DNA from 3 places in the Paracoccus simplex genome. Region 3 is predicted to be linked to each of the others. Evidence: riboswitches for the same ligand, from Rfam matches in the RefSeq annotation. Region 3 holds a riboswitch; each other region holds the start of a gene.

Region 1 (9,646 bases), on a different contig from region 3:
CGGATGGTCAGCGCGCGCTCGGCCGGCCGCAGCGTCGCCCAGCTCTGCACGTCATTCGACAGCGGCACCTTCTCGGGCAGCCAGAAGTTGACGGTCAGCCGGTTCCAGACCTCCAGATCCTTCTCGTCCTCCAGCCGGTTCCAGTTGATCGCCCGCAGGGGCGTGCGCATGGCCTGATCCTTCATCCGAAGAACCCCTTTTCATCGTTTCTCAAATACCCTCGGGGGCGTGGGGGCGGACAGCCCCCACCGCCAAGGCCGGTCACAGCGTGCAGGACACGCAGCCCTGCACCTCGGTGCCTTCCAGCGCGGTCTGGCGCAGCCGGATGTAATAGATCGTCTTGATGCCCTTTTTCCAGGCGTAGATCTGGGCGCGGTTGATGTCGCGCGTCGTCGCCTCGGCCGGGAAGAACAGCGTCAGCGACAGGCCCTGGTCGACATGTTCGGTCGCGGCGGCATAGGTGTCGATGATCGCTTCGGGGCCGATCTCATAGGCGTCGCGGTAATAGTCGATGTTCTCGTTCGACATGAAGGCGGCGGGATAATAGACCCGGCCGATCTTGCCTTCCTTGCGGATCTCGATCTTGGCCACGATCGGGTGGATCGAGCTGGTCGAGTTGTTGATATAGCTGATCGAGCCGGTGGGCGGCACCGCCTGCAGATTGCGGTTGTAAAGCCCGTGCTGCATCACCGATTGCTTCAGCGCCGCCCAATCCTCACGCGTGGGCAGGGTGATGCCCTCGAACACCCGCACGACATCGGCCGAGACCGGCAGCCAGTCGCGCTCGGTATATGTGTCGAAGAACGAGCCGTCGGCATAGTTCGACTTCTCGAAATCCTTGAAGGTCCGGCCCTTTTCCTGCGCCAGCAGGTTCGAGGCCCGGATGGCGTGATAGGCGACGGCGGCGAAATAAACGCTGGTGAACTCGACACCCTCGGGGCTGCCGTAATGAATGCGCTCGCGGGCAAGGAAGCCGTGCAGGTTCATCTGGCCAAGACCGACGGCATGCGCCTCGTCATTGCCGCGGCGGATCGAGGGGACCGAGTCGATCGAGGACATTTCCGACACCGCGGTCAGCGCCCGGATCGCCGCCTCGACCGTGGCGCCGAAATCCGGCCCGTCCATGGTCGCGGCGATGTTCAGCGAGCCGAGATTGCACGAAATATCAGTGCCCAAGTGTGCATAGCTCAGATCCTCGTTGAACGCGCTCGCCTCGTTCACCTGCAGGATCTCGCTGCACAGGTTCGACATGCTGATGCGGCCATGCACGGGATTGGCGCGGTTCACCGTGTCCTCGAACATGATATAGGGATAGCCGCTTTCGAACTGGATCTCGGCGATGGTCTGGAAGAACTCTCGCGCGTTGATCTTCTTCTTCCTGATGCGTTTGTCGTCGACCATCTCGGCATATTTCTCGGTGACCGAAATTTCCGAGAAGGGCATGCCATAGACCCGCTCGACGTCGTGCGGCGAAAACAGGTACATGTCGGCGTTCTTCTTGGCCAGTTCGAAGGTCACGTCGGGGATCACCACGCCCAGGCTCAGCGTCTTGATGCGGATCTTCTCGTCGGCATTCTCGCGCTTGGTGTCGAGGAAGCGCAGGATGTCGGGGTGATGCGCGTTCAGATAGACGGCGCCGGCGCCCTGCCGCGCGCCCAGCTGGTTGGCATAGCTGAACGAATCCTCCAGGAGCTTCATCACCGGGATGACGCCCGAGGACTGGCTCTCGATGCCCTTGATCGGCGCCCCGGCCTCGCGCAGGTTGGTCAGCATCAGCGCCACGCCGCCGCCGCGTTTCGACAGCTGCAGCGCCGAGTTGATCGAGCGGCCGATACTCTCCATGTTGTCTTCAAGCCGCAGCAGGAAGCACGAGATCAGCTCGCCGCGCGATTTCTTGCCGGCATTGAGGAACGTGGGCGTCGCCGGCTGGAAACGGCCGGAGAGCATTTCATCCATGAACCGCATGGCGAGGCCCTCGTCGCCGCGCGCCAGTGTCAGGGCGACCATGACCACGCGGTCCTCGTAGCGTTCCAGGTAGCGCTGGCCGTCGCGGGTCTTCAGCGTGTAGCTGGTGTAATATTTGAACGCGCCCAGGAAGGTCGGGAAACGGAACTTCTTCTGATAGGCGGCATCCCAGATCGCGCGCTGAAAGTTCTTGGAATACTGGTCCAGCACCTCGGGCTCGTAATAGCCCTCATCGACCAGATAGCGCAGCTTCTCGTCGAGGTTGTGGAAGAAGACGGTGTTCTGATTGACGTGCTGCAGGAAATACTGCCGCGCGGCCTTGCGGTCGGCGTCGAAGCGGATCTTCCCCTCGCCGTCGTAAAGGTTCAGCATCGCGTTCAGCGCGTGATAGTCCAGCTCGGCCTTTACGCCATCGTCAAGCATTCCGTCCCCCAGAATTCATGCAGCCCCGCCCGAACGCGGGAAATGTCCAGATCAGTCCCCGCCAGCTCGAATCGATACAGCACGGGAACGTTGCACTTGTCAGAAATCACCCGACCGGCCAAGGCATAGGTGGCGCCGAAATTCCGGTTGCCGGCGGCGATGACGCCGCGCAGCAGCCCCCGGCGGCCCGGGTCGTTGAGAAAGCGGATCACCTGTTTCGGCACCGCGCCCCGACCCGTACCGTCGGCATAGGTCGGGCAGATCAGCACATAGGGCAGGACGGGCGCCGGCATCGCGTCGCGGGGCGAGAGCGGGATGCGCCCGGCCGGCCAGCCGAGCCGCGCCACGAAACGCGCCGTGTTCCCCGAGGCCGAGGAATAATAGACCAGCCTGACCCCGGACCCGTCCAAGGTCCTTACGACAGCCGGCCGATCATGTCGGGGCGGAAACCGGCCCAATGCGCCTCGCCGGCGACGACGACCGGCGCCTGACGATAACCCAGCGAGGTGACCAGTTCCATCGCCGCGTCATCCTCGGTCAGGTCGACCAGGTGATAATCCAGGCCGCGCGCGTCCAGGGCGCGGGTGGTGGCGGTGCATTGCACGCAGGCGGGCTTGGAATAAACGGTGATGGTCATGCCTCTGCTCCTTCATGGTCGCGGCAAAGGCAGGCCGCGGCCGAAGGCAGCGCCCCTCCGAACCGGTCCGGCCCGCGCCCGCCGCGCGGTTTCGTCCTGTCGCGTCATGGCAGGTCTTCTGACTCGCAGGTCTCGGCTCGGCTGGCCTTCCCGGTTGCCCAGTGGTGCTCCAGCGTCGCTCTCCGCTTACAGCTGCGGGGGCAGTGCCGGATTCGCACCGGCTTCCCTCTTCGTCCCCCGGATCGCTCCGGGTTGACCATGACCCCGCCAATAAGCCATGGCCGGAAGGGCCGGTCAATCCATATCTAGTGGGAAAGGCGAAGTATCCCCAAATATCTGGTAGAGACCGGATTCCCGGCCTGGGGTTTCGGCGGCAAGAAACGGGGCTCCGGGCGGAGATTGTCCCGCCGGATTCCGGGCCGATCGCCGGCAGGGACGACCTATGCCGCTGCAAGACAAGACCATCATCGACGCCGGAGCCTCCAGCGCGTCAGGGCCGCGGCTGGGCCTTGCTGCTCGGCGCGAGAAACGGTTGCGGGATCGCGTCGCGCGGATCACGCCAGCTTTGTGGCCGGCAGCGCCATGCTGGCGGATGGCGGCGGCAATTCGATCTGCAAGACCTAGCCCCGGAAGCTGCGCCACAGGCTGATCGCCGCATCCGACAGGTCGCCCAGCCGCGCCAGAAGATGCTCGCGCTCCAGCGCCGGCGCGGTGCCGGCGCGGTCCAGCCGCTGCAGCAGCCGCATGATGCGGCGGCGATGGGTGCCGGTCATCGTCTGCACCGGATCGGCGACCAGCCCGGCAAAGGTGGTCAGGACCGAGGCGAGCATGGCCAGAACCACGCCGGTCAGCACCACCTCGACGGTGGACAGCTCGCGCGGGAAGGCGCCATACCACATGCGCCCGGCCCAGCTTCCCAGCGCGAAATCCTCGACCGCCTGCGTCTGCGCCCGCAGCTGCGCGATCGGCCCGGCCAGCGAGATCACCCCGGGCGTGGCGCGGTGGAACAGCAGAAGCCCCGAAAGCAGAACCAGCAGCGAGGTGGTGATCTCGGAGACCGCGTTGCGGGTCTCGGCATAGTCCGAGACGGCGCGGGCCACGGTCTCGGGCGGCGCCCTGGGGGCCAGGTCCTGTTCCGCCAGGTCGCCGATGAAGCCGGCCAGATCCGCCTCGATCCGCTGCGCCACGTCGGAGGTCAGGAAGATCTGCCGGCGCGCCAGCCAGTCGCCGGCCCGGACCAGCCCGATGCGCCGCAACAGCGGCGCGACCAGCCGCACCAGCAGGAACAGCGGCGACAGCATGACGTTGACCGGCGCGCGCAGCAGGTCGGGGCCAAGGGCATGGCGATGCAGCGCCAGCGTGCCGCGCAGACCATAGCGGGCGCGGACGAAGCGGCGGACCTCGGTCTCGCGCCGGGTCAGCGGGCGGGTGTCGGCGGGCTGCAAGGCCATGGGCGCGGTCCCTCGAAGGATCGCGCCCAATCTAGGCATCGCGGCCGGGCCGCTCAATGCCGAAGACTCAGATCAGCGTCACCAGCCCCAGGCCCAGGGTCGAGATGAACAGCCAGGCCAGCGCGCCAAGCGCCAGCGGCCGGATGCCCTTGGCGCGCAGCTTGCGGATGTCGGTCTCCAGCCCCATCGCGGCCAGCGCCATGGTCAGCAGGAAGGCGGTCAGGCGGACGACCTCGGCCTGCAGCGCTTCGGGCAGCGGCAGGGCGCTGTTCAGCAGCACGACCGCGACGAAGCCCAGCACGAACCAGGGGGTCGGCGCCGCGCCATGCGCCTCGCCGCCGCGCCGCCGGGCCAGCGCGCCCAGCACCAGGATCAGCGGCGCCAGCATGATGACCCGGCTGAGCTTGGCGACGGTGGCGGCCTGCCCGGCCTCGGCACCGTGCTGGAAACCGGTGCCGACCACCTGCGCCACCTCGTGCACTGTCGCGCCGACCCAGATGCCGTAATGCGCCGGGCCCATCGCCAGCATTTCGCCCAGCACCGGCATGGCCAGCATCGAGAGCGAGCCGAAGACCGTCACGCAGGCGATGGCATAGGCCACGTCCTCGTCCGAGCCGCGGGTGACGGTATTGGTGGCGATCACCGCCGAGGCGCCGCAGACCGAGGTGCCGGCCGCGATCAGCTCGGCCAGCCGCGCCTCGACCCCCAGCGCCCGCCCGGCCCATTTGGTAAAGACGAAGGTGGCGGCCAGCGTCATCGAGATCACCGCCAGCCCCGGCAGGCCGACCGCGCGCAGCTGTTCCAGCGTCAGTTGGAAGCCCAGCAGCACGATGGCAAAGCGCAGCACCCGGCGCAGCGAAAAGGCGATGCCCGGTCGCGCCGCTGCGGGCGTGCCCAGCAGGTTGCGCAGCATCATGCCCAGCACCATCGCCACCACCAGCGGGCTGAGCGCCGGGATGCCCGAGACCCGCTGCACCGCCGTCGCCGCCACGGCGATGGCGAAGGTCAGTCCCAGCCCCGGCAGGATGGCGCCCAGCCAGCCGGTGATGGCAGGGGAATTTTGCTGGCCCTGATCGGTCGAGGACATGGTTTCGCTCCTTTGTCTGTGATGCGGAACATGATCCTGATATGACGTTCAATCCATCGCATTGTATTTGCCATATCGTTCGATTTTTCTTATGAATGGCGCATGACCCTGGAACAGCTCCGCATCTTCCTGGCCGTGGCCGAGCGCCAGCATGTCACCCGCGCGGCCGAGGCGCTGAACCTGACGCAATCGGCGGTCAGCGCCGCTGTCTCGGCGCTCGAGGCGCGGCATGGCGTGCGGTTCTTCGACCGGGTGGGGCGGCGCATCGTGCTGACCGAGACGGGCGAGGCCTTCATGGCCGAGGCCCGCGCCGTGCTGGACCGCGCCGAGACCGCCGAGATGGTGCTGGAGGATCTGGCGCGCGAGCCGCGCGGGCGCTTGCGGGTCCATGCCAGCCAGACCGTCGCCAGCTACTGGCTGCCGCCGCGGCTGGTGGCGCTGCGCGAGATGCATCCGGGGATCGAACTGCGCCTGACGGTCAGCAACACCACCCAGGTCGCCGATGCGGTGCAGGAGGGCGGCGCCGATCTGGGGCTGGTCGAGGGGGCGGTGGCGCATGGCGAGCTGCACCGGCAGGTGGTGGCGCGCGACCGGCTGGTGCTGGTCATGGGCGCCGGGCATCCCTGGGTCGGGCGCGACGCGCCGCCGCCGGCCGCGCTGGCCGCGCAAAGCTGGGTGTTGCGCGAGCCGGGCTCGGGCACGCGCTCGGAATTCGAGGCCTGGCTGGGCGGGCAGGGGCTTTCCGTGGCCGCGCTGCCGGTGGCGCTGGAATTGCCCTCGAACGAGGCGGTGCTGGGCGCCGTGGCCGCCAGCCAGTGCCTGGCGGCGCTGTCGCAGCGCGCGGTGGCGCGGCCGGCCGCCTCGGGCTGGATCCGCACCCTGCCGCTGGACGGGGCCGAGCGGCCCTTCTCGCTGCTGACCAATCCGCGGCGCTATCGCACGCGGGCGGTGCAGGCGCTGATCGGCATCCTGACCGACGAAGGCTTCGCGGCCGGACTGCCCTGACGCGAAAAGACCTGCGCCACCGGGAGGGAAGGCGCAGGCCGTCTTCTCGGCGGGGCCGGCCGGCGCTGTCGCGCAGAACCGGCCGCCCCGCGAGGCGACTTCGTCAGCCGTGCTGGGGCTGCGACAGCGGGGCGTCCTGCTGCAGCACGTCCAGCGCCGGCATGTCCTCGCCGTCAAGGATGCGCCGGGCGCGGTCGCGGTCGATGTCCCCCACCCAGGAGGCGACGACCACGGTGGCGACGCAATTGCCCAGGTAGTTCCCCAGCGCCCGGGCGATGCCCATGAACCAGTCCACCGACAGCACCAGCACCAGGCCGATGGCGGGAATGGCCGGGATCGCGGCCAGCGTTGCGGCCAGGATCACAATGGCCGAGCCCGGCACCCCATGCGCGCCCTTGGACGTCACCAGCGCCACGCCCAGGATGGCCAGCAGGTCCATGGTGGACAGCGGCGTGTTGGTCGCCTGGGCGATGAACACCGCCGCCAGTGTCAGATAGATCGAGAAGGCGTCGAGATTGAAGGAATAGCCCGTCGGCACCACCAGGCCCACGGTCGAGTCCTTGATGCCCAGATGCTCGAGCTTGCGCATGGTCTGCGGCAGCACCGAATCGCTCGAGGCGGTGCCGGCGACGATGCTGATCTCGGTGCGCAGGTAGCGCAGCAGCTTGAAGATGCTGAAGCCGGCCAGCCGCATCACGAAGCCCAGCACCACGAAGACGAAGATGGCGATGGTGACGTAGAACAACGCGACCAGCGAGCCCAGCTGCGCCAGCGAGCCGATGCCGTATTGCCCGACGGTGAAGGCGATGGCGCCAAAGACACCCAGCGGCGCCAGCCGGACGATGAAGCCCATGATCTTGAAGGTGACGTCCCCCGTCAGCTCGATCATGTGCAGCAGCGGCTTGCCGCGCTCGCCCACCAGCGACAGGGCGCAGCCGAACAGGATCGCGACCAGCAGCACCTGCAGCACGTCGCCCTGGGCGAAGCCGCTGATCATCGTGGTCGGGATCAGCTTCATCAGGAACTCGACGGTGCCGCCGCTGCTGACCTCATGCGCGCGGTCGACATAGGCCGACAGTGCCGAGGCGTCGAGCTGGCTCACGTCGATGTTCATGCCGTGGCCGGGCCCGAACAGATAGGCGATGGCGATGCCAAGCGCCAGGGCGATGGTGGTGATGATCTCGAAATAGATGATGGCGCGGATGCCGACCTTGCCGACCTTTTTCAGGTCGCCCGCGCCGGCGATGCCATGCACCACGACGCAGAACACGATGACGGGGATCAGCATCTTGATCAGCTTGATGAACCCGTCCCCCAGCGGTTTCATCTTGGCGGCGAATTCGGGCGCGAAGAAGCCGGCGATCACCCCCAGCACCAGCGCGACGCAAACCTGTCCAAACAAGGACCTGGACCAATTCGGCATGTGTTTTCCGTTCCTCCCTGTGACGGAAGGGCCGGGTCGCGGCCTGGCGGTCTGGCGATGCGTCTCCTCCCGCATCGGCGGCGCGCGGTCGCGGCTGGCCCTTCATGCCGAAGATTGTGGCCAATGGCATATCGGTGTCTAATATTGATTTGCCGCTGACCTATACGGTGATGCTATGAGAATGCGCCAGCTTCGCTGCTTCGTCGTCCTGGCCGAGGAGCTGAACTTCACCCGCGCCGCCCGGCGGCTGAACATGTCGCAGCCGCCGCTGAGCACGCAAATCCAGACACTTGAGCGTGAGGTCGGCGCCGAGCTCATCAGCCGCACCAGCCGCAGGGTGGCGCTGACCCGGGCGGGGACGCTGTTCCTGCCGCGGGCGCGCAACATGCTCGACCAGTATGAACGCAGCCTGCACGAGATCCGCGAAATCCAGCAGGGCCAGGACGGTCTGCTGGAAATCGGCGCCACCGGTTCGATCCTGCGCGGCGGCCTTGCCGAGCTTCTGGCGCGTTTCGCCCGGCTGCACCCGCGAATCACCCTGCGCGTCCACGAACAGACCCCGGCCGCGCAGCTGACCGAGGTGCTGAGCCGACGCACGGATGTCAGCTTCAACCGCTCGGTGCCGCGCGACGCGGAACTGGCCCATGAATACGGCTGGCGCGAGGAGATGGTGGCGCTGGTGCGCAGCGATCACCGGCTGGCCGGGCGCACCTGCGTCTCGATCGACGACCTGCGCGAGGATCAGCACGTGGTGCTGCGCCCGGACAGTTCGGATTTCGCCGCCTATGTCATGGCCTGCATCGTCGCCTCGGGCTATCGGCCGCGGGTCTCGCAGCAGGTGGTGGACGCGCAGTCGATCCCCAGCCTGATCGTGGCGGGCTTCGGGGTCAGCATCGTGCCGGCGGGCATCGCCAAGCTGACGGCCGGGCCGCTGACCTTTCTGCCGCTTCGCCCCGACCCGCCGGTTTCCGAGGTCTATATCGTCTATCACCACCGTGACCCGGCCCCGGCGTTGCAACTGTTCCTGGCCGAGATCCGCCGCAGTCTGGGCCACGATCCGGCCGGGCCGGTGCGCTGAGGGTTCGACCCGGCGGGCGCGCGGCGGCATCATCGCGCCCGGAGGGGCCGGATGACCCAGATGCTGCGAATGTTGCGCCAGCGGGCGCAGATGAACCGCCTGGCCAATGCGCGGCGGCGCGGCTGGACCGCGGATCAGCTGATGCGGTCCTAGTTTGGCTTTGACTTGTGGACCGGGACAGGATAGGCGGGCGGCTTGGCTCCGCGTTCCGGGCCGGCGGGCCGTTGGGAGGGCCCGGCCGCAAAGGGGAATGGTGCCTTCACCCGGATGCCCCGCATCCCCTTTCTGGCGAAGAAAATGAACGAACATGATATTGCCGCGCCTCTGGCCGCGGCGCTGGCGGCCAAGGGCTATGCCAGCCTGACTTCCGTGCAAGAGGCCGCGCTGGCCCCCGAGGCGCGGGGCCGCGATGTGCTGGTCTCGGCCCAGACCGGCTCGGGCAAGACCGTGGCCTTCGGCCTGGCCATGGCCGCCGACATCCTGGACGGCGACGGCCTGCCCGAGGCCGGGCAGCCGCTGGCGCTGGCCATCGCGCCGACCCGCGAACTGGCGCTGCAGGTGGCGCGCGAGCTGGGCT
Region 2 (9,646 bases), on a different contig from region 3:
ATCGCCGCACCGGCCCGAGGTTTTTCCTCGGCAACCGAAACGGGGGCCGCCGTGACGGACGCATGATTCTGCCATCCGCTGCCCCGAGGGCCAGCGTCGGGGCGATCCTGCTCCGGCCTGGCCGGCGGTCGAGGTGACCGAGGTGCAGACCGGCCCGATGCGACGATGGCGCAACGGGCGCGGCTGTGCGGCCGGCTTCTGGACATGTCCCCGCCGGGCATGCCGGCGACCGCGCCGAAATCCCGCGAAAGACCCTTGCAGGGCGCGGCATAGGGCATCGCGGTTTCGGGGTTGACCCGTCCCTTGCCGGCGGAAACCTTGCGGGGGTGGATTCGTCACCGCCCGCAGGAGAGCCCATGACCACTTGCCGCCCCATCGCGCTGTCCGACGATCATGTCGCCCGCGTGGCCGCGGCCGAGGGACCGCTGCACGACCCGCGCTGGCGGATGCTCGAGGATGACGATCTGGACCTTCTGGCCGACCGGCTGACGCGCGGGCGGCCGCGGCCGATTCCGGTCTTCGCCTATGGCTCGCTGATCTGGAACCCCGGCTTTGCCGTCGGCGCCCGCCGCCGCGCCACCGCGCTTGGCTGGCATCGCAGCTTCTCGATCTCGCTCGAACATTTCCGCGGCACCCCGGACCGGCCGGGGCTGATGCTCGCCCTCGCCTCGGGCGGCTGCTGCGACGGGTTGGTGCTGGACATCGCCCCGGGAACCGAGACGCAATCGCTGCGCGCCATCCTGCGGCGCGAGCTGGTCGCCCATGAACTCGCGGCCAATGCCTGCTGGATCGAGGTCGAGACCGAACGCGGGCGCGAACCGGCCCTGACCTTCTATGCCGATCCGGTCGGCACGCAGCTTGCCGAACTGACCGTCGAGGAACAGGCCCGGCGGCTGGCCCGTGCGGCCGGGGCGGCCGGGTCCGGCGCGGAATACCTGCTGCGCACGGTCCGGGGTCTGGCGGAACACGGCATCCATGACGATTACATCTGGACGCTGCAGCAACTGGTGGCCGAGGAAATAGATGCGGCACCGGGCAAGGCCCGGCGCGGCGAATGACGGCCGGCTCCCGGCCCTCCTTGCTCCTCCGGGGCGGAGACCGTCAGCGAAGCAGTCGCCGCTGGAAGGCCGGATCGGGCAGGGCGCACATGTCCGACCTGCCGAACAGCCGGTAACGGTTGCGCGCGACGCGCCGGTAAAGCCAGTTGCGCAGCCCGCGCGGCAGCAGGCGCAGCGGCGCGGCCAGCCGGCCGGCTCCGCCCAGCCGCCGCCCGGCATGGATCAGCGCGTCGCAATCGGAATGGGCGATGCCATCCTCGATGAACAGCCAGCTCGGGGGATCTTCCGCATCCAGCCCGTAATGCCGCAGCAGCGCCGCCCCGAGCGGCGTCTGGACCGGACATATCCGCACGTCTCCCGAGCGGTCCATACGATGGATCATCCGCGCCCCCCAACTGCAAAGCGCGCATTCCGCATCCATCACGGCCAGCGGTGCGGAATCGTCGAAGCCCGGCACCAGCGGGTCGTCGCGAAAGGAATGGGAACGGGCCGCGGTCATGCCGCCAGCATCAGGCAAGGGCGGCGGCCGGGCAAGCCCAATCGCCCGCCGGCGGGCGATCTGCGCCCGGGCCGGGCCGGCGGACATGAAAAAACCCCGAGGCATCGCCGCGGGGTCCGTTCATCGCCGGCTACGCCTCAGGCGCGGCGGGCAATCCGCTCGATATCGCCGCGGGTCAGGCCGATATCGTCAAGCTCGCGATCGGTCAGCAGGTTCAGCTCGCGGCGGGTGATGCGGGCGTTGTTCCAGCCGGCAACCGTGGCGGTCACACGCGCAACGATGCGGCCCAAGCCACCGGCAGCGGGGTTATGGCTCATTTCGACAGCGGACATCTCGGCACCTTTTTCATCTTGCCCGTTCAGCGGGCCTGTTTCGGACAGGACGGATATAGGCCGCGACAGCCGGCGGCAGTAGCCATGCCCGCGGCAAACCCGCCATGCGTTCTGCGCTGCAGCATGAGCGGCGGGCGGGAAGCCGCACGGCGGTTCGGCGGACGATACGGCTTGCCATCGGCCGGCGGGCGGGCTAGTCCGACATCGTCGGTTTCCGCAAGGAATTGAAAGGGAATCCGCCGCCGGACCTGTCCGGCGAACCGGAACTGCCCCCGCAACTGTAGGCGGCAAGGGATTTCGCGACGACGCCACTGTGGCAACCGCCATGGGAAGGCCGCGACGCCCCGATGACCCGCCAGTCAGGAGACCTGCCGACGTCAATCTCAACCCAGCCCGGGCGGGGTGCCCGGGGAGGTGCCGGATGAATTTTGCCCCGAGGTGCCTTGCCGCACCGGTTCCAGCCAGCCGCCGCGACCGCCGGCGGGGCGCCGGCCGGTCTTGGGCCGCGCTCTCCCCTCCTGTCTTCGGCTGCCGTCATCATCGGAGACATGCCATGTTCGTCCGCTTCCTGACCGCCGCGCTGCTTTGCGCGACCGGCTTCGCGCCGCCCGTCACAGCCGGGGCGCAATACCCGCTGAAGCTGCAGAATTGCGGGGTCGATCTGACCTTCGACCAGGCGCCCGACAGCGCCGTCACCCTGGGCCAGGCCGCGACCGAGATCCTGTATTCGCTGGGGCTGGCCGAGAAGGTGACCGCCACCTCGGTCTGGTTCACCGAAGTCCTGCCCGAATTTCGCGACACGAATGCCGGGATCGAGCGGCTGGCCGACAACGACCCGAGCTTCGAATCGGTGGTGGCGAGGAAGCCCGGCCTCGTCGCCGCGCAATACGAATGGCATGTCGGCCCGCAGGGCATCGTCGCCACGCGCGAACAATTCGCCGATGTCGGCATCCCGACCTATGTCCTGCCCGCCGACTGCTGGCACAAGGACAATGCCAGCGGCTCTGACGGCACCCGCTCGACCATGTTCGAGATGCAGTCGGTCTATGCCGGCGTCAGCGAACTGGGCCGCATTTTCGACGTGCCCGAGCGGGCCGAGGCGCTGGTGGCGCAGCTGCAGGCGCGCGAGGCGGCGGCCAGCGACAAGGCGAAGGCGCTGAACCTGCAGGACGCCTCGGCGGTATTCTGGTTCTCCTCGGCGGAAATGGATGTCGATCCCTATGTCGCCGGGCGCAAGGGACCGCCCGGCTACCTGATGGCGAAACTGGGGCTGAGAAACATCGTCGAAAGCGACGAGGAATGGCCGGCCATCAGCTGGGAGACCATCGCGCGAGCCAACCCGTCGATCATCGTCATCGCCCGGATGGACCGTCGCCGGTACGAGGCCGACGATCACGAGAAGAAGATCGCCTTCCTGAAATCCGATCCGGTCACCCGCCAGATGGATGCGGTCGAAAACGACAGGATCGTGATCCTGGACGCGCATGCGATGGACCCCTCGATCCGCAACATCGCCGCGCTCGAGACGCTGGCCGCGGCGCTGCCAGTGCTTGGGCTGCGATGACCGAGACGGCGTCCCCCGCCGGCCGGCTTCGGGTCCGGCCCCACCTCTGGCTTCTCGTCTGGCGCGGGGCCTTCGGGCTGGGCCTGCTGCTGGCGGCGATCCTGGCCGGGGTCGTCATCGGCGAGACGCCGCTGCCGGTTGCGACGGTGACGGCGGTGCTTGCCAACAAGCTCGGGGGGGCCGGGTTTCCGGTCGATCCCATCGACGCGGCCATCGTCTGGAACTACCGGATACCGCGCATCCTGGTCGCCGCCGCCTGCGGGGCGGGGCTGGCGCTGTCGGGCGTGGTGCTGCAGGCGCTGATCCGCAACGCCCTTGCCGATCCCTATCTGCTGGGCGTCTCGGCCGGGGCCTCCACCGGCGCGGTGGCGGTGGCGATCCTGGGGGTCGGCGGCGGGACGCTGGGGCTTTCGACCGGCGCCTTCATCGGCGCGCTGCTGGCTTTCGCACTGGTCTCGACCCTGGCGCGGGCCGCGGGCGGCGGGTCGGCGCAACTGGTTCTGGCCGGAATCGCCGGGTCGCAGCTTTTCAACGCGCTGACCAGCTTCTTCATCGCCAAATCCGCCAATGCCGAACAGGCGCGCGGGATCATGTTCTGGCTTCTGGGCAACCTGTCCGGCGTACGCTGGCCCGACGTCGCGCTGGCCGGGCCGGTCGCGCTGGCGGGGTTCCTGGCCTGCTGCTGGCACATCCGCGCGCTGGACGGCTTTGCCTTCGGCGCGCAATCCGCGGCGGCGCTTGGCATCCCGGTCCGCCGGGTGCAAGCGGTGCTGATCGGGGCAACCACGCTGATGACGGCGGTGATGGTCAGCCTTGTCGGCTCCATCGGCTTCGTCGGCCTTGTCATCCCCCATGCCGTGCGCCTTGCGGTCGGGCCTCGGCATGGCCGTCTGGTGCCCTGGTCGGCATTGGCCGGGGCGGTGTTCCTGATCGTCGCCGACATCGCCTCGCGGATGTTGATCCCCGGGCAGGTGGTGTCGATCGGCGTCGTCACCGCCTTGGTCGGCGCGCCGGGCTTCGCCCTGATCCTGATCCGCAGCCGGAGACGGGGATGAGACTGTCCACCACCGCCCTGGGCTGGAAGGCCGGGCCGCGCCGCATCGTCGAGGACGTGACGCTCGAGATCGCGTCAGGCGAGACCTTCGGCCTGATCGGACCCAACGGCTCGGGCAAGTCGACGCTGCTGCGGCTGATCGCCGGGCTGCTGCCGCGCGCCGAGGGCGAGGTGCGGCTGGACGGCACATCGCTGTCCCGGCTGTCCCGGCGGCAGATCGCCCGTCGCATCGCCCTGGTCGAACAGCAGGCCGATACCGACGAGTCGCTCTCTGTCCGCGCTGCCGTCGAGCTGGGCCGCACCCCATGGCTGTCGGCGCTGCAGCCGCTTGGCGCGGCGGATGCGCAGATCGTCGATCAGGCGCTGGCCGCGGTCGGCATGGCCCAGATGACCGGCGCGCATTGGCCCACCCTGTCGGGGGGCGAGCGCCAGCGCGTGCATATCGCCCGCGCCCTGGCGCAGCGCCCCCGGCTTCTGCTGCTGGACGAGCCGACCAACCATCTGGACATCCACCACCAGCTTGCGCTGCTGCGGCTGGTGGACCGCCTGCCGGTGACGGTGATCCTGGCGCTGCACGACCTGAACCAGGCCATGGGCTGCGACCGGTTGGGGGTGATGGCGGACGGGCGCCTGATCGCCTGCGGCCGGCCCCGGGATGTGCTGACCCCTGCCCGCCTGGCCCAGACCTTCCGCGTCGGCGCGACGGCCCTGACCGACCCGGCCGACCACGCCACTCTGCTTCGCTTTCGCTGCCTCGAAGAATAGCGGCGGACCCCGCGTGCCGCGCCGCTGCATTCATCAGGCGCGGATGTTCAACCGCAAGGGAAGCGGGTTCCTCCTTTGCGGCCCGCGCCGCATCGCGTCAGAATGACGCCGCGCTGCCAGCAGGCAGTCTGCAGTCTGCCGGGGGCTTCGGCACGTTTCAGGCCCGGTTCAGCGCCCTGCGCCCCCCTCACCGGCCCAGCCGGGCCAGCGCGGTCAGTTGCGCGCCGGCCGGGTCGGCAAGGTCGTCCAGCACCTGGAAATGGTCGCAACCGGCAACATGCAGCAGCGCCGCCGGCTGGCCCGCCCGCCGGCAGGCCGCGGCGTAATCGTCGGATTGCCGCATCAGTTCGGGCAGCTCCCCGGCCCCGACCGCGACCAGCGTCGGCGCGCCGGCAGCGATGTGGCGCTGCGGGCTGCAGGCGGCGATCTCGGCCGGGGTCAGTTGCAGCTTGTCGTTCAGCGCCCCCAGGCCGATGGGCTCAAGATCGAACAGGCCGCTGATCGCCAGCACCGAGCCCACCGCCGGGTGGCCGCGATGCATGGCGGCCAGGTGCCCGCCGGCGGAATGCCCGGCCAGGCAGAGCGGCCGCCCGGCAATCCGGGGCGCCAGATGATCGAGCAGGCGCCCGATCTCGGCCACGATCTGCGTCATCGAGGCCTCGGGCGCCAGCGTGTATTCGGCCAGGATCACGTCATGGCCGCGCGCCATCGGCCCGGCGGCGCAAAAGGCGAAATCCTCCTTGACGCAGCTTTGCCAATAGCCGCCGTGGATGAAGACGAAGGCCGGCGCATCCGGCCTGCCGCAGGACAACCAGTCGTAGGTCTGGCGCGCGCCGGGGCCGTAATGCAGGTCGCGCCGGCAATCATGCTCGGCATAGAGGGCGGCGCTGCGGGCGCGGAAGTCCCGCATCAGCCCCGGAAAATCCGCAAGCCTGCCGGTGTTGCTGTAGGCCGTGTCCAGGTCCTGTCGGGTCATGCCGCGATAGATCGCCGTCGCCATTCATACCCCCAGATAGCGGTCGGTCAGGTCCGGGGTCAGATCGGCGATGCCGCCCTGCCAGACCGTCGCGCCGCGTTCGACGATCACCGCCCGGTCGGCGACCGAGGCGATCTCGCTGAGCGACTTGTCCACCAGCAGGATCGACAATCCCTCGGCTTTCAGCCGCCGCACGCCCTCCCAGATCTCCTGCCGCACCACCGGCGCCAGTCCCTCGGTCGCCTCGTCCAGCACCAGCAGGCGCGGATTGGTCATCAGCGCCCGGCCGATGGCCAGCATCTGCTGCTCGCCCCCCGACAGGGTGCGCGCGACCTGGCCCATGCGTTCCTGCAGGCGGGGAAACAGCGCGCAGACCCGGGCCATGTCCCAGGGGCCGGGGCGGGCGGCGACGGTCAGGTTCTCGGCCACGGTCAGCGGCGCGAAGCAGCGCCGGCCCTCGGGGACCAGCCCGACGCCCAGCCGCGCCACCTTAGGCGCGGAAAGCCCGGCGACATCGCGGCCGGCCAGGCGCAGGCTGCCGCCGGAATGCGGCATCAGCCGGCTGATGCAGCGGATCGTCGTGGTCTTGCCCATGCCGTTGCGGCCCATCAGCGCCACCAGCTCGCCCTGGTCCAGATCCAGGGTGATGCCGAACAGCGCCTGCACCGGGCCGTAGGATGCGGTCACGTCGCGCAGTTCCAGAAGCCGGGTCATGCCTCCTCTCCCAGGTAGGAGCGCCGCACCTCGGGATTGGCGCGGATCTCGGCGACGCTGCCGCTGGCGATGATCCGGCCGTAGACCAGCACCGAGATGCGGTCGGCCAGCGCGAAGACCGCGTCCATGTCATGCTCGACCAGCAGGATCGGCGCCTCGGCGCGCAGTTCCGACAGGATGGCGGTCAATTGCCGCCCGCCTTCCAGCCCCATGCCGGCCATCGGCTCGTCCAGCAGGAAGGCGCGCGGGCGCAGCGCCAGCGCCATGGCGATCTCCAGCTTGCGGCGCTCGCCATGCGACAGCGTCGCGGCGGGGACCAGCTGCCGCCCGGCCAGCCCCGCCTGCTCGATATGGAACAGGGCGGGCTCGGTCAGCTTGCGGTCGGCCAGCGCCGGCAGGTGAAAGCGGAACACCGCGCCGCTGGCCCCGGCCACGGCCAGCATGACGTTCTGCAGCACGGTGAAATCCGGAATCACCGAGGACACCTGGAAGCTGCGCGCCAGCCCCAGCCGTGCCCGCGCCGCCGCGTCCAGCGTATCGATCACCTGCCCCTCGAAGCGGATGCTGCCGGCGTCGGGCCGGATCTCGCCGACGATCTGCTTGATCAGCGTGGACTTGCCGGCGCCGTTCGGGCCGATCAGGGCGTGGATCTCGCCCGCCCGCAGGTCCAGGCTGACATCGTCGGTCGCCAGCAAGGCGCCGAAGGACTTGCGCAGGCCGCGGATCTCCAGGATGGGCTCGTTGCGTTTCGGCTCAGGCATGGCGGCCCCTTCTCGTGACGATGCCGATCAGTCCGCCCGGCGCGAACAGAACGATGGCCAGCAGCAGAAGGCCCAGCAGCGCCTGCCAGTAGTCGCTGATGCCACCCAGCACATGCTCCAGCAGGATGAAGATCGCCGCGCCGGCGACCGGGCCGCAAAGCCGCCCCACGCCGCCCAGGATGACGAAGACCATGATCTCGCCCGACATGTGCCAGGACAGCATGGCCGGGCTGACGAAACGGTTGAGATCGGCGTAAAGCGCCCCCGCCAGCCCGACGATCATCCCCGACAGCACGAAAGCCATCAGCCGGATGGCATAGGGGCGGATGCCGACGGCGACGGTGCGCTGGTCGTTCTGCCGCGCCGCCTGCAAGGCCAGGCCGAAGCGCGACTGCGTGACCACGGCGGTAAAGCCCAGCGCCACGGCCAGCAGCACGGCGCAGATGGCGAAATACTGGATCGGGGCGAAGGTGTTCAGGCCGGGAAAGCTGTTGCGGACATAGAAGCTCAGCCCGTCCTCGCCGCCATAGCGCGGCCAGCTGATGGCGAAGTAATAAAGCATCTGCGCGAAGGCCAGCGTCACCATGATGAAATAGACGCCCGAGGTGCGCAAGGACAGCGCCCCGATGGCCAGCGCCGCCAGCCCCGCCGCCAGCATCGCCATGGGCCAGATGCCCAGCATCTCGTTGCTGCCCATGACGGTGAAGGGCAGCGTGGCGACCGGCGTGCCGGCGGCGGCATGGCTGGCCAGGATCCCGGTCACATAGCCGCCGATGCCGAAGAAGGCGGCATGGCCGAACGAGATCAGCCCGCCATAGCCCAGCGCCAGGTTCAGCCCCACGCCGGCCAGGCCGAAGATCGCCGCCTTGGTCGCCAGCGTGACGGCAAAGCCCTCGCCCAGCAGATGCGCGGCGATGGCGGTGGCGACCAGCAGGGCCAGGATGGCCAGGTTGATCGCGGTGTCGCGGGTCAGCATCGCGCGCATGGTTCAGCTCCTCGCCCCGAACAGCCCCTGCGGCCGCAGGATCAGCACCACGGCCATCAGCACATAGATCAGCACCGAGGCCAGCGAGGCCCCGACGGTATTGGCGCTCGAGGCGTCCAGCACCTGCCCGAACAGATCCGGCAGCAGCGCCTTGCCCAGCGTGTCGGTCATGCCGACCAGCAGCGCGCCGATGAAGGCGCCCTTGATCGAGCCGATGCCGCCGATCACCACCACCACGAAGGCCAGGATCAGCACTGGCTCGCCCATGCCGACCTGCACCGACTGGATCGTGCCGACCAGCGCCCCCGCCAACCCCGCCAGCGCCGCGCCAAGCGCGAAGACGATGGTGTAGAGCCGGGCGATATCCACCCCCAGCGCGCCGATCATCTCGCGATCCGCCTCGCCGGCGCGGATGCGGATGCCCAGCCGCGTGCGGGTGATCAGCCACCACAGGCCCAGGGCCACCGCCGCGCCGAAGCCGATGATCACCAGCCGGAACAGCGGATAATGCAGCCCGCCCGGCAGCAGCACCGCCCCGGAAAGCGAGGGCGGCAGCTTGAGGTAAAGCGGAAACGATCCGAACAGCCAGCGCGTGCCCTCGGAAAACACCAGGATCAGCGCGAAGGTCGCCAGCACCTGGTCCAGATGGTCGCGGGCGTAAAGCCGGCGGATCACCGCGATCTCGACCAGCGCGCCCGCGGCGGCGGCCGCCGCCAGGCTCGCCGCCAGCCCCAGCCAGAACGAGCCGGTGGCCGCCGCCACCACCGCGCAGGCGAAGGCCCCGGTCATGTAGAGCGAGCCATGCGCAAGGTTGATCAGCCCCATGACGCCGAAGACCAGGGTCAGCCCGGCCGCCATCAGAAACAGCATCATCCCGTATTGCAGGCCGTTCAGCGCCTGCTCGGCCAGAAGCATCACCGCTTTCTCTCCCGATTGGC
Region 3 (9,646 bases):
ATGGGCGACGAACCAGGCCAGCAGGGACAGCACGCCCTCGGTGCGGGCGCCGGTGATCTGGCCGCTGCCGTCATAGCCCGGGGCGGTGACCCGGATCTGCACCGGCTCACCGCCCGGAATCATCACGATGTCCTGCGTCTGCTCCAGCCCTTCGGCGGTGAAGCGCATGGCCTGATCGACGCCGCCGGCCTTGCCCGCCGCGCCGCTCAGGGACATCTCCATCCGCGCGGTGCGCTGGTGATCGCGCGACACGACCTGCGGCTCCTCGGGCATTGGTTCGGACGCGGCGCCAGCCTCGGGCGCGGGCGGCGGCAGCGGCGGCGCATATTGCACCGAATCGATGACATAATCCGTCATCACCGCCTGCTGCTCGCGGAAGCTCATCAGCGATTCATCCCAGATGCCGGTCGATTCGATCCTGGTCGAGCCCTTCTGCTCGAAGGTCTTCGGCACCACCACCGACCAGCTCAGCACCTGGTCCTCGCTGACGCCCCAGCTGCCGTCGCCATTGTCGGTCAGCCGGTAGGTCAGGGCCGAGATGCTGATCTGCGCCTGCTCGGCGGGAATCTGCGCCAGAAGCGGCGCCGGGTCGATCTTCAGCTCATAGCTTTCCCCCTGCGGGGTGACGCTGACCACCCCCGCGGTGCCGCCGAAATAGGTCTGGAAAACGCCGCGCAGCCGTGCCGCCCCTTCCTCGGTGGCGGGCACCGCCCAGGCCGCCGAGACCGGGCAGATGGCCAGCAGCGCAACAAAGCCTTGCCTCAAAAACATGTCTGAATATTCCTTTGCACTCACTCGTGATCTTCTTGCAGAAAACTCCGCGACGCACAGATGACAGCAGGCGGGTCTAGAATTCCACCCCCGGCTGCGCCTTGATGCCGTCGCGGAACGGGTGCTTGACCTGTTCCATCTCGGTCACCAGATCGGCCGCCGCGATCAGGTCCGGTTTCGCATTGCGGCCGGTCAGCACCACATGCGTCAGCGGCGGCTTTTCGTCGCGCAGGAAGGCCAGCACCTCCCCGAGGTCAAGGTAGTCATAGCGCAGCGCGATGTTGATCTCGTCCAGCAAGACCATGCGGATGGACGGATCGCGGATCAGCGCCTTGGCCTTGTCCCAGCCGGCGCGGGCGGCGGCGATGTCGCGCGCCTTGTCCTGCGTCTCCCAGGTGAAGCCCTCGCCCATGGCGTGGAACTGGCACAGATCGGCGAAATGCCCGGTCAGCAGCCGCCGCTCGCCGGTGTCCCAGCCGCCCTTGATGAACTGCACCACCGCGCAGGGCATGCCATGGGCGATGCAGCGCAGGATCATCCCGAAGCCCGAGGAGGACTTGCCCTTGCCCTTGCCGGTATGGACGATGACCAGCCCCTTCTCGCCCTGCTTGTCCTGCATCATCCGGTCGCGGGCGGCCTTGATCTTCGCCATCTTCTCGGCATGGCGGGCATTGTCGTCGGTCTGCATCGGGCACTCCTTCGCTTGACAAGTCGGGACCGGGCGCGCACAGACAGGGGGCGCTGGTTCCTGTCCTATGACAGGCGAAGAGGGAATGCGACAGGCAACCGCCTGAAAGCAGCCGCCCCCGCGACCGTGACCGGAGAGGTCGCCCCGAGGCCACTGGCGAAAGCCGGGAAGGCGGGGCGGCCGTGGGCCAAGGCCCGAATCCGCAAGCCGGGAGACCTGCCAGCGCAGAAGGATCGACCGGCGGACGGGGTGTTCCCGCTGGGGCTTGGGGCATTCCGTGCCCCTGCGCCCTGCCGCCACAACGGATGAAGGGTGCATGACCGTCACGTTGCATGTTTGCGTCACCTGCCGCGCCGGCCAGCCGGTGCCCGAGGGCGAGCCGGTGCCCGGCGCGCGGCTGCATGACGCGCTGACCGCCGAAAGCGCGCCCGACGGCGTGCGCATCGTCCCGGTCGAATGCCTTTCGGCCTGCGCCAGCGGCGCGGCCATCGCGCTCTCGGCGCCGGGCCGCTGGACCTATGTCTATGGCCGCATGTCGGCCGCGGACGCGCCCGAGATCCTGGCCGGCGCCGCCGCCTATGCCGACGCCCCGGACGGCATCGTGCCCTGGCGCGAGCGCGTCACCATTTTCCGCAAGCGCAGCCTCGCGCGCATTCCCCCGATCGGATAACAGATGAGCGACCTGACCAAGACCCCCGTCACCGTCATCACCGGCTTTCTGGGGGCCGGAAAGACCACGCTGATCCGCCACCTGATGCTGAACCCGCAAGGCAAGCGGCTGGCGGTGCTGGTCAATGAATTCGGCACCATGGGCGTCGATGGCGAGATCCTGAAATCCTGCGCCGACGCGAACTGCCCGGCCGAGAACATCATGGAACTGTCGAACGGCTGCATCTGCTGCACCGTCGCCGACGATTTCATCCCGACGCTGGAACGGCTGATGGCGATGCCGGTGAAACCCGACCATATCCTGATCGAGACCTCGGGCCTGGCGCTGCCGAAACCGCTGTTGAAAGCCTTCGACTGGCCGGCGATCCGCTCGCGCATCACCGTGGACGGCGTGATCGCGCTGGCCGATGCCGAGGCGGTGGCCGCCGGCCGCTTTGCCCCCGACGAGGCCGCCGTTCAGGCCCAGCGCGAGGCCGACGAAAGTCTCGACCACGAAACGCCCCTGTCCGAGGTATTCGAGGATCAGATCGCCTGCGCCGATATCGTCCTGCTTTCCAAGGCCGATCTGGCCGGCGATGCGGGCCTTGCCGCCGCCCGCGCGGTCATCGAGGCCGAGGCCCCGCGCAAGCTGCCGATCCTGCCCTTGACCGATGGCGTGATCGACCCACGGGTGATCCTTGGGCTGGGTGCCGCAGCCGAGGACGATCTGGCCGCCCGCCCCAGCCATCACGACGGCGCGGACGATCACGAACATGACGATTTCGATTCCGTGGTGATCGAGCTTGCCGAAATCGCCGACCCCGCCGATCTGGCCGACCGCATCACCCGGCTTGCGCGCGAACAGAACATCCTGCGGGTCAAGGGCCATGTCGCCGTCGCCGGCAAGCCCATGCGCCTGTTGGTGCAGGCGGTGGGCGAACGCGTGCGCCACCAATACGACCGGCCATGGGGCGCCGCGCCCCGCGCCTCGCGCCTTGTCGTGATCGCCGAGCATGACGACATCGACGAGGCCGCGATCCGGGCGGTTCTGGCGGCCTGACGATGCACGTCGTCTTTCGCGAAAGCCGTGGGCTTGAGGAAACCGAGGTCCCGACCGACCCCGGCCAAAGCCCCGCCGATATGGTCGTGCTGTCCTATTCCGACAGCGACCTCGGCGCTTTCGCGGCGGGCTGGCACCGGGCTGCCGGCGGCCTGCCGTCTCTGCGGCTCTGCAATCTCTCGGCGCTGCGGCATCCGGTTTCGGTCGATAATTATCTCGAAACCACGCTGGCGGGCGCCCGCGCCGTGCTGGTCCGGCTGATCGGCGGCGAACCCTATTGGCCCTATGGCGTCGCCAGCCTTCAGGACCATGCCCGCAGGCATGGCATCGCGCTGGCCTTTCTGCCCGCCGATGGCCGGCCCGACGCCACGCTGGAACGGTTCTCGACGCTGGACGCGGCGGTGCTGCACCGGCTGGCCGCGCTTTGCGACGAGGGCGGCGCGATTGCCGCCCAGACCGCGCTGGCGGAACTGGCGGGCGCGGCCGGGCTTGCCGCCGCGCCGGTCACGGGTCAGGCCACGATCCCGCAATGGGGGTTCTATGACCCCGATGCCGGTGTGATCACAAAACCGGCGGCCGGCGCGAGCCCGGTTCTGGTCAGCTTTTACCGCAGCTATCTGACCTCGGCCGATCTGGGCCCGGTGGATGCGACGATCCGGGCGCTGCGGGATGCGGGCTTTGCCGCGACCGGGGTTTTCGCGCCCTCGCTCAAGGTTGCGGGCTTCGCCGACTGGCTGGCGCCGCACCTGCCCGGCCTTGCGGCGGTGGTGAACATGACCGCCTTTTCCGCCCGCGACGATGCCGGCGCGACGCCCTTCGACGGCGCCGATTGCCCGGTGTTCCAGGTCGCCCTGTCCACCGCGCCGCGCGCCCTTTGGGCGGCCGAGGAGCGCGGCCTTTCCGCCGCCGACCTGGCCATGCATGTCGTGCTGCCCGAGGTGGATGGCCGCATCTTCCTGGGCGCGATCAGCTTCAAGGAACCGCAACAGCGCGACCCGGCGCTGCAATTCGCCCGTGCGATCCACGCCCCCGACATGGGCCGCATCGCGGCGGCGGTGGCGCGGATCAAGGCATGGCTCGGCCTGCCGGCGCCGCGCCGCGCGGTGGTGCTGTCGACCTATCCCGGCAAGACGCATCAACTGGCCCATGCGGTGGGGCTGGACGCGCTGGCATCCTGCGGCGCGATTCTCGGGCTTGCGCATGACGACCTCGGCCACCGGCTCATGGCCGAGTGCATCCACTGGCCGCTCGCGGCCTATCGCAAGGCGCTGGCCCGCCTGCCCCAAAGCCTGCAGGACGACCTGCAGGCGGCATGGGGCGAGCCGCCGGCCGAAGGCTTCGGTTTCGCCGCCCTCCGCCACGGCGCCGACCTGATCGCCCTGCAGCCCGAACGCGGCGAGGTGAAGACCCGCGCCGACGATTACCACGACCTGACCCGCACGCCGCGCCACGACTATGTCGCCTTCTACCTCTGGCTGCGGACGCAAGCGGATGCCCTGATCCACATGGGCGCGCATGGCACGCTGGAATGGCTGCCCGGCAAATCCGTGGCGCTGTCGGACACCTGCTGGCCCGAGGCGCTGCTGGCCGACCTGCCGGTGATCTACCCCTTCATCGTCAACGACCCGGGCGAGGCCGCGCAGGCCAAGCGCCGCCTCTCCGCCGTGACGCTGGGCCACCTGCCGCCGCCGCTGGTCGATTCCGCCATCCCCGGGAATCTGGCGCATCTGGAACGGCTGCTCGACGAATATTCCACCGCCGACGGGCTCGACCCGCGCCGCCGCGACCGGCTGATCGGCGCCATCCGCGACGAGGCCCGCGCCGCCGGGGTCGAGGCCGACCTGGGCCTGCCTCCGGGCGCCGCGGCCTCCGAGGCGATCCCGCTGATCGACCGCTTCCTCTGCGACTTGAAGGACAGCCGCTTCGGCGACGGGCTGCATGTCTATGGCACCGCCGCCGGCGAAACCGCAGGGCTGGCCCGCGCGCTGGCCGGCCGTCGGGTGGCGCCCGGCCCCTCCGGTTCGCCGGCGCGGGGGCGGCAGGACGTGCTGCCGACCGGTCGCAACCTGTTTGCCGTCGATCCGCGCGCCGTGCCCTCGCGCAACGCCCATGCGCAGGGGGTGAAGCTGGCCGAGGAGCTGCTGCGCCGCCACCTGCAGGACCATGGCGACTGGCCGAAAGGCCTGGTCGTGGACCTGTGGGGCAGCGCCACCATGCGCACGGCCGGCGAGGAATTCGCCATGGCCCTGCATCTGGCCGGCCTTGGCCCGCGCTGGGACGGCGCCTCGGGCCGGGTCGCAGGCATCGAGATCCTGCCGCTGGCCGAGCTTGGCCGGCCGCGCATCGACGTGACGCTGCGGGTCTCGGGCCTGTTCCGCGACATCTTCCCCGGCCTCGCGCAGCTCTTCGAGACCGGGGCCGAGGCGCTCTCAGCCCGCGACGAAGCCCCGGGGGACAATCCCTACCGCAGCCGCGCCCCCCGCGTCTTCGGCCCGAAACCGGGGCTCTACGGCCTCGGCCTGGCCGACCTGGCCGAAACCTTCACCGATCAGGCCCGGCAGGCGGCGGGTGAGGCCTGGCTCGCCGCCTCCTCCCATGCCATCGCCGCCGACGGCCGGATCACCCATCAGCCGCAGGCGATCCGCGACCGGCTGGCGCGGGCCGATGCCTTCGTCCACGCCCAGGACCTGCCGGAATCCGATCTGCTGCTGGCCGGCGACTATGCCGCGCATGAAGCGGGCTTCGCCGCCGCCATGGCCCGCATCGGCGCCCCCGCCCCCGCGCTCTATCACCTCGACGCCACCCGCCCCGGCCAGCCCCGCGCCCGCAGCCTGGCCGAGGAGATCGCCCGCGTCATCCGCTCCCGCGCCGCCAACCCGGCCTGGGCCGACGGCATGATGCGGCACGGCTTCCGCGGCGCGGCCGAGATCGCGGCGACGCTCGACCACATGGCCGCCTTCGCCAATCTGGCCGGGGTGGTGCCCGGGCACCTCTTCGACCTCTATCACGACGCGACGCTGGGCCGGCCCGAGGTCGTGGCCTTCCTGCAGCGCGAAAACCCCGCCGCGCTGGCCGCCATGCGCGCGCTTTTCGCGCGGCTGCTCGCCTCGGGCCTCTGGACCACGCGGCGCAATTCGGTGCTGGCGGAGACATCGCGATGAACTTCGAGATCAAGGGCTGGTGCCCCGGCGCATTGCGGCCGATGGCGTCCGGCGACGGACTGGTCCTGCGCATCCGCACCCGCAACGGCCGGCTGGAGCCCGGGCAGGCGCAGGCCATCGCCGACCTGTCCTGGAGCCTGGGCAACGGCATGATGGACCTGACCAGCCGCGCCAACCTGCAATTGCGCGGCCTCGACGCCCGGGGACATGGCAAGGCGACCGCCGCGCTCGCCCGCCTCGGCCTGCTCGACGACAGCCCCGAGGCGGAGGCGCGGCGCAACGTGATCCTGTCACCCTTCGCGCCCCAGGACGGCGCGGCCTGGCAAGCGGCCGAGGCCATCGCCCGGGCGATGACCGCGCCCGACGCGCCGCAGGTGCCCGGCAAGTTCGGCTTCGCCGTCGATGCCGACCCGCCGGTGCTGGCCGGGACGCCCGCGGACATCCGCCTGCGCCCCCAGGCCGAGGGCTGGCTGATCCTGCCCGATGGCGGCGACTGGGCGCTGACGGCCCGGCACGCCGCCCAGGCCGCCGGCCGCGCCGTGGAACTGGCGCGCTGGTTCACGCAGGGCGGCGTCCGGGACGGCCGCGGCCGGATGCGCGACCACCTGCGCCGCAGCCCCGCCGCGCCCCCCGGCGCGATTCCGCTCCCGCCTTCTCTGTTGTCCAAATACCCATGCGACCGCGCCGCCGGGCCCGCCAGCGCCGATCCGGCCGGACCCGGCCCGGCGCCGAACGGCTGGCTGCTGGGCTTCGCCTTCGGCCAGATCACCGCCCGGCAACTGACCGAGGCGGCGGCCCTTGGCCCCCTGCGCCTCACCCCGTGGCGGGCGCTGCTGATCGAAGGCGCCAGCCGCCCGCAGATCGGCGGCGCCATCCTCGACCCCAGCGACCCGCTCCTGCGCGTCCATGCCTGCACCGGCGCCCCCGGCTGCCCGCAGGCTTTGGCCGATGTCCGGGCGCTGGCGCGCCGGCTGGCGCCGCACCTCGCCCCCGGCCGAAGCCTGCATGTCAGCGGCTGCGCCAAGGGCTGCGCGCATCAGGGCGCGGCCTCGGCGACGCTGGTCGCGACCGGCCCCGACCGCTTCGACCTGATCCGGGACGGCCGGCCCGGCGATCCCGCCGGGCTGGCCGGGCTCGCGCCGGACCGCATCCCACCCCTTCTCCGATAGCCGCCCCAGGAAACCCCGATGCTGCACCGATACGAAACCGACGGCGCCCGGATCTACGCGCAGTCCTTCGCCACCATCCGCGCCGAGGCCGACCTGGCCCGCTTCACCGCCGAGGAAGAGCCGGTGGTGGTGCGCATGATCCACGCCGCCGGGCTGGTGGGGCTGGAACGCGACGTGATCTTCTCGGCCGGCATGGCCATCGCGGCGCGTCAGGCGCTGGAAGACGGCGCGCCGATCCTCTGCGATGCGCGCATGGTCAGCGAGGGCATCACCCGCGCCCGCCTGCCCGCCGCGAACCGGGTCATCTGCACGCTGAACGACCCGCGCGTGCCGGATCTGGCGGCGCAGATGGGCAACACCCGCAGCGCCGCGGCGCTGGAGCTGTGGCGCGACGACCTCGCCGGCAGCGTGGTCGCCATCGGCAATGCGCCGACAGCGCTGTTCCACCTGCTGAACATGCTGCAGGATCCCGCCTGTCCGCGCCCCGCCGCGATCATCGGCTGCCCGGTGGGCTTCGTCGGCGCGGCGGAATCCAAGGCGGCACTGATCGACGCCCCGCCCGTCCCGGCGCTGGTGGTGCGCGGCCGGCTGGGCGGCTCGGCCATCACCGTCGCCGCCGTCAACGCGCTGGCCAGCCGGAAGGAATGACCATGGGCCCCCAAACCGGAAAGATCATCTGCGCCGGCCTCGGTCCCGGCGATCCCGACCTGATCTCGGTCCGCGCCGAACGCGCCATCCGCAATGCGCGGCAGATCGCCTATTTCCGCAAGAAGGGCCGCGCCGGCCAGGCCCGCCGCATCGTCGCCGATCTGCTGGCCCCGGACGCGGTCGAACACGCGATGGAATATCCGGTCACCACCGAGATCCCCTTCGACAGCCCGGAATACAACCGGCTGCTCTCGGCCTTCTACGACGATTGGACCGCGCGGCTGGCGCGGCTGGCCACCGACAGCGACGTGGTGGTGCTGTGCGAGGGCGACCCGCTGTTCTACGGCTCGTTCATGCATCTGCACGCCCGGCTGCAAGGCATCGTCCCGGTCGAGATCATCCCCGGCATTCCCGGCATGACCGGCTGCTGGAACGCCATCGGCCAGCCGATGACCTGGGGCGACGACGCCATGACGGTGCTGATGGGCACCCTGCCCGAGGCCGAGCTGGCCCGCCACATGCGCACCGCCGATGCGGTGGTGGTGATGAAGACCGGCCGCAACCTGCCGAAGATCGCCCGCGCGCTGGCCTCGGCCGGGCGCATGGCCGACGCTTGGCTGGTCGAGCGCGGCACCATGCCCAACCAGCGCGTGACCCCCTTGGCGCAGGCCGATCTGGCGGCCTGCCCCTATTTCGCCACCGTGCTGGTGCATGGCAACGGCCGCCGGCCGCTGTCCGATGCTGCCGCGGATGCCGCCGAATGACGGGCTGGGTCGCGGTGGCGGGCCTTGGCCCAGGCGCGGAGGCGCTGGTCACCCCCGAGGTGCAGGCGGCGCTGGCCGAGGCGACCGACGTGGTGGGCTACATCCCCTATGTCGCCCGCGTCGTCCCGCGCGCGGGGCTGGTGCTGCACCCATCGGACAACCGGGTCGAGCTGGAGCGCGCCCGCCTCGCGCTGGATCTGGCGGCGCGGGGGCGCCGGGTGGTGGTGGTCTCCTCGGGCGATCCGGGGGTCTTCGCCATGGCCTCGGCGCTGTTCGAGGCGCTGGAGGGGCGCGGCGAGACGCCCGAGATCCGCATCCTGCCCGGCATCACCGCCATGCTGGCCGCCGCCGCCCGGATCGGCGCGCCGCTGGGCCACGACTTCTGCGCCATCAACCTGTCGGACAACCTGAAGCCCTGGGCGCTGATCGAAAAGCGCCTGCGCCTGGCGGCCGAGGCGGATTTCGCCATGGCCTTCTACAACCCGCGCTCGAAATCCCGGCCCGAGGGTTTCGCCCGCGCGCTGCAGATCCTGCGCGAATGCTGTGGGCCGGAGCGGCCGATCTGTTTCGCCCGCGCCGTCTCGACCCCGGACGAGGCGATCCGCACCGTCACCCTGGCCGAAGCCCGGCCCGAGATGGCCGACATGCGCAGCGTCGTCATCCTGGGCAACAGCGCCACCCGCCGGGTCGGGCCCTGGGTCTATACGCCGCGATCCGCGCCATGAAGCCAGGCCATC

What was found. Region 3 has a riboswitch for cobalamin ahead of ACFOMP_RS15595 (DUF1636 family protein). Riboswitches for the same ligand answer to the same signal wherever they lie in the genome.
Region 1: another riboswitch for cobalamin. It lies ahead of nrdH (glutaredoxin-like protein NrdH); the one in region 3 lies ahead of ACFOMP_RS15595 (DUF1636 family protein).
Region 2: another riboswitch for cobalamin. It lies ahead of ACFOMP_RS00270 (ABC transporter substrate-binding protein); the one in region 3 lies ahead of ACFOMP_RS15595 (DUF1636 family protein).

Annotation. Positions count from the first base shown of each region.
Region 1 is NZ_JBHRXE010000004.1:88,770-98,415, forward strand. It holds gene nrdF (class 1b ribonucleoside-diphosphate reductase subunit beta) at 1-185, opposite strand, end outside; gene nrdE (class 1b ribonucleoside-diphosphate reductase subunit alpha) at 262-2,388, opposite strand; gene nrdI (class Ib ribonucleoside-diphosphate reductase assembly flavoprotein NrdI) at 2,370-2,777, opposite strand; gene nrdH (glutaredoxin-like protein NrdH) at 2,804-3,025, opposite strand; cobalamin riboswitch at 3,117-3,301, opposite strand; gene ACFOMP_RS01490 (DUF6635 family protein) at 3,646-4,476, opposite strand; gene ACFOMP_RS01495 (YeiH family protein) at 4,544-5,563, opposite strand; gene ACFOMP_RS01500 (LysR substrate-binding domain-containing protein) at 5,666-6,568, shown strand; gene ACFOMP_RS01505 (C4-dicarboxylate transporter DctA) at 6,672-7,991, opposite strand; gene ACFOMP_RS01510 (LysR family transcriptional regulator) at 8,173-9,069, shown strand; gene ACFOMP_RS01515 (DEAD/DEAH box helicase) at 9,367-9,646, shown strand, end outside.
Region 2 is NZ_JBHRXE010000001.1:51,976-61,621, reverse strand. It holds gene ACFOMP_RS00285 (gamma-glutamylcyclotransferase) at 357-1,058, shown strand; gene ACFOMP_RS00280 (thiol-disulfide oxidoreductase DCC family protein) at 1,102-1,557, opposite strand; gene ACFOMP_RS00275 (DUF1127 domain-containing protein) at 1,695-1,889, opposite strand; cobalamin riboswitch at 2,081-2,279, shown strand; gene ACFOMP_RS00270 (ABC transporter substrate-binding protein) at 2,443-3,453, shown strand; gene ACFOMP_RS00265 (FecCD family ABC transporter permease) at 3,450-4,508, shown strand; gene ACFOMP_RS00260 (ABC transporter ATP-binding protein) at 4,505-5,272, shown strand; gene ACFOMP_RS00255 (alpha/beta hydrolase) at 5,460-6,272, opposite strand; gene ACFOMP_RS00250 (ABC transporter ATP-binding protein) at 6,273-6,962, opposite strand; gene ACFOMP_RS00245 (ABC transporter ATP-binding protein) at 6,959-7,723, opposite strand; gene ACFOMP_RS00240 (branched-chain amino acid ABC transporter permease) at 7,716-8,708, opposite strand; gene ACFOMP_RS00235 (branched-chain amino acid ABC transporter permease) at 8,712-9,623, opposite strand.
Region 3 is NZ_JBHRXE010000043.1:91,186-100,831, reverse strand. It holds gene ACFOMP_RS15605 (hypothetical protein) at 1-771, opposite strand, end outside; gene cobO (cob(I)yrinic acid a,c-diamide adenosyltransferase) at 848-1,459, opposite strand; cobalamin riboswitch at 1,497-1,697, shown strand; gene ACFOMP_RS15595 (DUF1636 family protein) at 1,776-2,129, shown strand; gene cobW (cobalamin biosynthesis protein CobW) at 2,133-3,167, shown strand; gene cobN (cobaltochelatase subunit CobN) at 3,170-6,328, shown strand; gene ACFOMP_RS15580 (precorrin-3B synthase) at 6,325-7,497, shown strand; gene ACFOMP_RS15575 (precorrin-8X methylmutase) at 7,516-8,145, shown strand; gene ACFOMP_RS15570 (precorrin-2 C(20)-methyltransferase) at 8,148-8,909, shown strand; gene cobJ (precorrin-3B C(17)-methyltransferase) at 8,906-9,634, shown strand; gene ACFOMP_RS15560 (cobalt-precorrin-6A reductase) at 9,610-9,646, opposite strand, start outside.